One region of the Fructobacillus sp. ESL1096 genome, then DNA from elsewhere that is predicted to be linked to it. Evidence: predicted binding sites of a transcription regulator. Region 1 holds the regulator's gene; the other holds the start of a gene.
The links. Region 1 encodes HrcA, which represses chaperone genes, less so after heat shock. Its sites were predicted from a motif close to TTAGCACTCNNNNNNNNNGAGTGCTAA; they were not measured.
Positions count from the first base shown of each region.

Region 2: a site for HrcA is predicted at 1,689-1,715, ahead of groES (co-chaperone GroES). Genes of this name have one in related genera too.

Region 1 covers NZ_CP196400.1:133,986-138,380, forward strand. The annotation lists gene dnaK (molecular chaperone DnaK) at 1-631, opposite strand, end outside; gene grpE (nucleotide exchange factor GrpE) at 727-1,332, opposite strand; gene hrcA (heat-inducible transcriptional repressor HrcA) at 1,351-2,382, opposite strand; gene ribF (riboflavin biosynthesis protein RibF) at 2,574-3,530, opposite strand; gene truB (tRNA pseudouridine(55) synthase TruB) at 3,578-4,395, opposite strand, start outside.
Region 2 covers NZ_CP196400.1:882,158-886,552, reverse strand. The annotation lists gene groL (chaperonin GroEL) at 1-1,310, opposite strand, end outside; gene groES (co-chaperone GroES) at 1,380-1,664, opposite strand; gene ACSYSR_RS04275 (nitroreductase family protein) at 1,839-2,579, opposite strand; gene ACSYSR_RS04270 (FUSC family protein) at 2,668-3,153, shown strand; gene ACSYSR_RS04265 (Cof-type HAD-IIB family hydrolase) at 3,231-4,076, opposite strand; gene ACSYSR_RS04260 (lipid II:glycine glycyltransferase FemX) at 4,142-4,395, opposite strand, start outside.

The DNA of each region.
Region 1 (4,395 bases):
AGTAATCGATAATCTTGGCATCGAAGTCATCACCACCAAGGTGTGTGTCACCGTTTGTTGACAAAACTTCAAAGACACCATCACCTAATTCAAGGACAGAAACATCAAATGTTCCGCCACCAAGGTCATAAACCAAGATTTTTTCATCCTTGTCTAACTTATCCATTCCATAAGCTAATGAGGCGGCTGTTGGCTCGTTGATGATTCGTTCAACTTCCAAACCAGCAATCTTACCAGCATCCTTGGTAGCTTGACGTTGGGCATCGTTAAAGTATGCAGGAACTGTAATAACAGCCTTGTCAACTTTTTCACCCAAGTAGTCTTCTGCATAGCCCTTGATATACTGCAAAATCATGGCTGAGATTTCTTGTGGTGTGTAGTCCTTACCATCAACGGTTACCTTGTAACCTTCTTCGCCCATGTGAGACTTAATTGATGAAATAGTGTCCGGATTTGTGATTGCTTGACGCTTTGCAACATCACCAACCTGGGTTTCCCCATTCTTAAAGGACACAACTGAAGGTGTCGTCCGACCACCATCAGGGTTCGTAATAATTTTTGGCTTGCCACCTTCCAAAACGGCAACAGCTGAGTTAGTAGTTCCTAAATCAATTCCGATAATTTTTGACATAGTATATCGACCCTTCCTATTTTTTAAATCATATTCTTAAACTTTTTAAGGTGTGGTGCCAAAGGGCTGAGTCACCAGATATTTACTGTTTAATATTATTGTGCAACCGCGACCATTGCTGGACGAATTACTCGATCTTGAAGGACATAGCCCTTTTGCAAGACTGTCGCCACTTGATCGGCCTTAATCTTACCTTCTGCTGGCACGGATTGAACACCCTGCATCGTATTTGGATCAAAGTCATCACCTACTTGACCGACTTCTTGAATGCCGTTGGTTGTCAACGCCTGCTTCAAAGTCTTTAAAGTGATTTCAACTCCCTTGTGAATTTGTGCCACCTGGTCGTCATCTCCCACTTCAACAGCAAGGGCGCGCTCCAAGTTATCAACCACTGGCAAGATGGCTTCGGCTAATTTCTGACCATCATACTTGCGAATATTTTGAATTTCGCGAGCATTACGACTTTGGATGTTTTGAATTTCAGCCTGAGCGCGAAGTAATTCATCATCCTTTTTCTCAAGGGCTGCTTGCAAATCAGCTAATGGATCCACTGCTGGTTCCTCTTCTGATTTTGCTTGCGACTCTTCTGATTTGTCCTTTGCTTCTTCTTGAGTTTGGTCAGCGTCAGCAAACTCCTTTGCCTCTGTTGCTTCCTCAAAATCAGCTTGCTTCAAATCTTTTTCATCTTCAGACTTCGCCACGGGCGTTCCTCCTTTTGGTTAAACATATTCAAGTAATTTTGTATCTAATGCCTTGGCAAAGGTTGATAGTAACCTAGCAACCTTGGCATATGGCATCCGAATCGGACCTACTAATGCAATCACCCCGCCAGCATCGCCACCGACCGAAAACGGTGCGGCAAGAATAGCGTAGTCCTGCAAAAGAGATGTTGGCAACTCTTGACCCAAGCGAATCGTCACCGATTGTTTTTGTGTCACAGCCAATTGGCGCACCACCTCAGGCGAGTCAAACAACTCCAAGACCGACCGGGCTTCCTTCAGGTTCAAGTAGGCATCATCGGCAACCTCTAAGAGATTGAACCGACCACCAATGTGGACCTGCTCTTCAACTGACCGAGCCAAAACTTCGCCAAAGAGCTGCAGGAAGGCCGCTGGACTTTCAACATTCCGTGAAAGCGTAACCGGTAATTCCTCTGAGTTCATTAACGAAAGGACCTCTTGAACTGGTCTGCCGACCATTTGTGCATTGATATAGGCCACCATATCCGTTAAGGACGAGACGCTCATTTCCTTTGGTAGGCGAAAAGTTTGTGAAGTCACCTTGCCATCAGAAGTTGCCAGGACAGCCAAAACCTGCTGGCGTTCCAATTGAATCAACTGGAAGGACGAGATTTTTAGGTTAATGGCCTTTGGCTTTAGCACCAAGGCTGTTAGCCCCGTCATCTTTGCCAATTGTCGAGCTGTTTGGCCAAGTAAATCATCCAATTCGTGGAAATTACCACGAATTTGTTGGGCAATTAGCGCAACATCTTGTTTTGAAACTTGGTCGGCCACCATTAAGTGATCAAGGTAGTAACGGTAACCAGCCTTCGATGGAATTCGACCAGCGGAGGTATGAAGCTTCTTAATCAAATCAGCTTCCTCTAAAAAGCTCATCTCATTGCGAATCGTTGCTGGTGAAAATTCCAAGTTCAACTGGTCATGTAAGGTCTTAGACCCGACCGCTCGGGCGGTCTGGGTATATTCATAAATAATCGCCGCCAAAATTAATTGCTGTCGATCAGTTAGCATTAACCCAAACCTCCCTGCAATTTTGTTTAGCACTCAAAACTCTTAACTGCTAACAACTATATTATACAAAATATCAGAAAAAATGCAAACCCTTTTTAGCACTCTTTGTAAAAGAGTGCTAATTTTAGATAAAATCCCCTTCTATCAGGCTTACCAACAAATACTGTTATAGCAAAAAAAGCAGATTAAAATTAATCTGCTTTTTCTTGAAAGTATTCACGTGTATTTTGTTGATCAATCAGCAACTGATCAATTAAGCCTTCGGCGGAGTTGAACTTCACTTCATTTCGCAACTTTGCATACCACTGAACCTTCACCGGTTCCCCGTAAACTTCATCAGCAAAGTCAAAGAGGTTAATTTCCACCGTCACCGGCCGGTTTGGTTCAAAGGTTACATTACGGCCAATAGAGGCCATGCCGTCAACCCAGCGACCATCAACATAGGCGCTGACAGCATAGACACCGATACCAGGAAGAAATTCAACTTCTGGCGTCCAGATATTAATCGTTGGGAAGCCCAAGGTCCGTCCCCGTGCATCCCCATGAACAATCAGCCCGGTCGTCTCGTGGACACGGCCAAGACTTTTTGTTACGGCAGGCATGTCACCTGCTGCTAAGTCCAATCGAATCTGGCGCGAGGCCACCTTAGCAGCCGATTGGCCGAGAGTCTTTTTGGCAACGGTCAGAACATTAAAGCGACCAGCGGCAAATTCAGGCAAGTGAGCCATGTCAGCTTGGTATTCCTTCCTGCCATAGCGATGGTCAAAGCCCGCAACCACCGTATGAACCTGGAGGGGCAAGAGGATTTCTTTAATAAATTCTTCTGGATGAAGGGCCGAAAGGTGTGATGTCAATTGGAGGCAGTACACCCGATCAACGCCCAGCTTTCCAAGCAGCTGAACCTTCTGGTCCAATGGTGTTAAATCGTGCCAGGGTTGAGGCAGCTTTTTAAACACCAATCCCGGATAGGGACTATAGGTCAAAACGGCCAGTGGTAGTCCGTTTTCGTGCGCCACCCGCGCAGCTTCCTGGATTACCTTTTGGTGACCCAAATGGACCCCGTCAAAAAAGCCCATTGCCAGTACTTGCTTGCTAGTCAACTGGGGCAATTCTTTTAGTGGATAATGCAAAGATATTAATTCAGTCATGGGCATATTATAGCAGAGTTTTTACCAATACAATCACTTTGCTTCTTTCAATTTTGGGCAAAGAAGTAACGCGACCGCCAAACATTTTGGTCAGTATCAAAAGCGTAGACTGCCAGCAACCGGTCTTGGTCATATACTTGATAGTAACCAACATCATTTTGTGGCCAAGCACTGGCCGGAATTTTTTGACCATTCTTAACCGCAAAGATCTCCTCTTGGGTCAGCAACTTCTTTGGCCAAGTCAAAACGGACTCAAGTGAATGCACTTGGTTTAAAATTTCAGGATAGTCCATCGCCAATAAGTCATCAAGCAAAACAGCCTGATCGATGGTAAAACCAGACCCAGCTGTCCGCTTCAAAGCCGTCATCGCCGCTGGCAATCCTAATTTTTGACCAAGGTCATAGGCCAAAGTCCGAATATAAGTTCCCTTTGAAACTTGAGCTAAGAAGTCCATTTGCTGGTAAGGTTGCCCCTCAACCCAGGTTAACGGACTAGTCTGGTCGAAGCGGTAAATCGTCGCCTCCCGCTTAGGCAGCTCAACCTTTTCTCCCGCTCGCGCATATTCATAGAGGCGCTTCCCGTTGACCTTGACCGCCGAATAAATTGGTGGAATCTGGATAATGTCCCCGGTCAAATCAGCTCGAGCGGTGTTGAGCTGACTCTGGTCAATGGCCGCTGTCAAAGGCTGCTGCACAACAACCGCCCCATCAGCATCCTGGCTCTCCGTTGCATAGCCAAAGGTAACCGTACCCGTATAGGTTTTTGGCCGACTTTGCAAAAGGTCAATTAACTTGGTTGCCTTCCCTAAGGCGACCACCAAAACGCCCTCGACGTTTGGATCCAAGGTCCCCGCGTGGCCAATTT
Region 2 (4,395 bases), 690 kb from region 1:
ACACCTGTGGCCACGTCACCCGTAGCTTCAACGGCAGCAGCGGCAGCCATGGCGTTGACCAAAGCTGTACCACCACCAGCGACAAAGCCTTCTTCAACGGCAGCTCGAGTAGCATTTAAAGCGTCCTCAATTCGATACTTACGTTCCTTCAATTCCGTTTCAGTAGCAGCCCCAACGTTAATCACGGCCACACCGCCTGCCAACTTAGCCAAACGTTCCTGCAACTTCTCCTTGTCAAATTCTGACGTGCTGTCGGCAATTTGTTGCTTAATCAAGTCAACCCGTTCCTTCACGGCTTCCTTGTCACCGGCACCTTCAACAATAGTCGTATTGTCTTTTGTGATGTTGACCTTATTTGCTTGGCCCAATTGTTCGATAGTCACATCCTTCAAATTTAAACCAAGATCATCCGTGACAACTGTACCACCAGTTAAGATAGCAATATCTTCCAACATGGCCTTACGACGGTCACCAAAACCAGGTGCCTTGACAGCAACAACGTTAAAGGTACCACGCATCTTGTTCAAAACCAAAGTTGGCAAAGCTTCACCAGTAATATCATCAGCGATAATCAACATTGACCGACCCTGTTCGACAACTTGTTGCAAAACAGGTAAGATATCTTGAATATTTCCAATCTTCTTATCCGTAATCAAGATATAAGGGTTATCTAAATTAGCTTCCATCTTTTCGTTGTCAGTGACCATGTACTGTGACATGTATCCACGGTCAAATTGCATTCCTTCGACAACGTCCAAAGTGGTTTCAATCCCCTTTGATTCTTCGATAGTAATCACACCATCATTGCCAACCTTTTCCATTGCTTCAGCAATCAAGGAGCCAACTTCATCGTTAGCTGCTGAAATCGAAGCAATCTGTGCAATCTCGTCCTTAGTCGAAACCGTGTGAGACATTTCATGCAACTTAGCAACGGCAGCTGCCGTTGCCTTTTCAATACCAGTTCGAATACCAACTGGGTTTGCACCAGCCGTCACATTCTTGAGTCCTTCACCAACAATCGCTTGAGTCAAAACGGTGGCAGTGGTGGTACCATCACCCGCAATGTCATTCGTTTTTGAAGCAACTTCAGCCACCAACTTGGCCCCCATATTTTCAAAGTGGTCCTCTAATTCAATCGCCTTAGCAATTGTGACCCCATCATTGGTAATAATTGGTGAACCATAAGACTCTTCCAAAACAACGTTACGACCTTTTGGTCCGATAGTCGTTTTAACAGTGTCAGCCAACTTGTCAACTCCGACCTTCATCTTTGATCGAGCATCTTCTGCAAACTTCAATTCCTTTGCCATTTCTTTACTCCTTTAACCAAAACTGATTGAAATCATCATTATTCGTGCTAATTGTTTTTTAATTGCTGTTTAATTAACGATGGCGATAATGTCTTTTTCATGGAGAGCCAAGTATGATTGACCATTATAAGTTAATTCCTGACCGGCAAACTTATCAAACAAAACTTGATCCCCTTCTTTGACTGTCATGTCAAGCTTCTGGCCTGAATCGGCTACCAAGCCACTCCCCGTTGCCACCACCTTACCGGTTACTGGCTTTTCTTGCGTATTTGCGGCTAAGACAATGCCACCAACTGTCTTTTCACTTTGTTCTGCAACACTAACGACCACGCGGTCTCCTAAGGGCTTTAACATGGATCACAACCTCCGTTTGTATTTTTAGCACTCGTATACATCGAGTGCTAATCTGACTTTAGTATAGCACCTTCGACCTATTTGTCAACACGGTGAAATTAGTTTTGTTCAAAAGAAAAAGCCGGTTGCGAGCCCTAACAATAGAGGTCGCACGACTTTTTAGCCATCTTTATTTTATTTTAAATCGAATCCCTTATCATGGGGGTATTGCGACAGAGCAGTGTTAGCAGCACCCTTTGTTAACAAAGAGGCGTTATGCTTCGTCCAATTGGCATCAATATCGCGACTCTTAAAGTAAGTCGCCATCGTTTGATCATATTCCTTAATGGCGACCTTCATTTGCTCGTCATCGTAATGATCCTTCATCAACGAACCAGTCAATGGTAGTTTAGGCTTGATCCCTGGCTTTTGATCAGGGTAGCCAAGCGAAAAGCCCATAATCGGTTTGACATACTTTGGTAAGTTTAACTCCCTTTCGTATAGTTCAAAAGCACCCATTGCACCGGCCATTGTTACAGAGCCAATTCCAAGCGATTCAGCCGCCACCTGAGCACGGCCCAAGGCAATCGAAGCTGAAACAATCCCACCCTCCAAATATTGGTAGTGCTGGATTCGCTCTTCCATAATCGCCCGGGTTTCAGCGTCCTGATTTAACAAAACCTTGTGCCAATCGACTGTAACAACAAAATACCGAGTAGCATTTTCAATATACTTCATTTTCACCTTTTCAGTGACTGATTTCTTAAGGTCTTGGTCGGTAATTTCAATAAAGGTGACTGGTTGAAAGTTTTGCATATTTGGTCCGGCAAGGGCCGCAGAGAAAATCGCCTCGACTTCCTCGTCGGTCACTGGCCGATCGGAGAAGGAACGAATTGATTGGTGATCATGTAGTTGATCAAGTATTGTATTTTTAATCATGTTTTACCTCACTGATTGAACAATCATTACCTTTATTTTAATATCTATGATACGCTAAATACTATCAATAAAATAGGAGTACTCCATGAAAAAGTTACAGATCCACGTCGGCATGCGGACCCTGAAGACCGCCATTGTTGTGATGTTGGTCTTACTCGTTTATCACTTTGTCGACCGACCAGCATCGGTTCCCGCCTTAGCGGCCGTCTTCGCTCTTCGAGAAGATTGGGACAATACCATTCAATTCGCCAAAATTCGTTTACTATCAAATAGTGTTGGTGGTTTCTTCTCATTGCTTTACTTTTTGATTCGTGAATTTACGCACCACAATAGCTGGATGCCAATCGTCATTATTCCAGTTTTTGTTATCTGCACGATTGTTATCCTGAACGCGCTAAACTGTAGTCTGGGAATCGTCGGTGGTCTCGCTGCCCTTCTGTTGATTGCTTTAACCATACCAATGGATGCCACTATCGACTACGTCTTCTTGCGAATTGTCGATACCTTTATCGGTGTTTTGTTCGCTATTGGTGTTAATTATTTTGGCATCCCTGAGCAGGAAACCAATTAAGCATCGTCTTCGGCCAAGGTCCAGGGCACAAAACCAATTTAAGAGGCAAGAAAAAAAGACTCGGCTGAGTCTTTTTTTTAATCCATTTCAACCTGATGATCAAGCTTCAATTCGCTTTCAATGGTTGCTAACACGCCATCCTGGACGTTTGTCTTTAAGGCCAAACGCTTATGGGCATCGTGCATTAATGGCATCGCATTTGGCATGAGATAAGAGTTGTCATATCTCGCCAACATTTCCAAATCATTGGTATTATCACCAAAGACCATCACTTCGTTATCCGCGATGTTGTAATAATCTTGAAGAACTTCCAAGGCCGCCGCCTTATCGACTCCCTTGGGTAAAACATCAACGGAGCCAAAACCAGAACCGGTAACGTGAACTTCTGCGCCAAAAACGGCTTCCAATTGTTGAACGTGTTCCTGAACCTCTTCATGCGGCCAAACAAAAGAAACACCTAAAATCTTGTCGTCAATCTTCAAGAGTTTTTCAACCTGGACGACATTCGGATAGAACATCGAAAGCATTTCCTTAAATTCTTGACTGACGTGGTTGGAAATATAAGTGCCATTGACCCCAGCCAAAACAATCACATTGTCGGCTGATTGAGGGTTCAAGGCGTTCCAATCAATCACCTTGCGAATTTGTTCAGGTGTCAGATAAACCGCATATAGTTCTTGTCCTGGTGTCGTTACTACCGACCCATTTGAACCGACAAAGTCAATTTGATCCAACAAATCGTAAGCGGCCATTGGCTCAAACAACTCCTTTAAATTGGCCACTTGTCGACCGGAGGCTGCGACAAAGCGCACACCCTTTTCCTTTAATTGTGACAAAACCCGAGCAAAGTGCTCTTGATCATAACTATCTTCACCGGATAAAAACGTACCATCCATATCGGATGCAATCATTTTAATGCTCATTGGATGCCTTTCTTGTCTTGTTTGCTAGTCGACTAGTTCACACAACTAGGGGCTACCATTATCGGCTAGGCAAATTGTTCTAAGTATTTCTGATAGGCTACCTGGTCAACAACCCAATCAAGTTCCCCAATATAGGCAACCTGTGGGTCATGATAGGCGAAACCGTGCTTAAACTTATACAAACCGTCAGTATGGTCAAATTCACCAACACCACCGAAATCATAAGCAACCTTTCCTAAGGAAAGACCCCACTTCAACATTTCCCACTGCACGAGGTAGGGACCGTAATGCTTGGCAAATTCACGGTTTGATCCAGCAT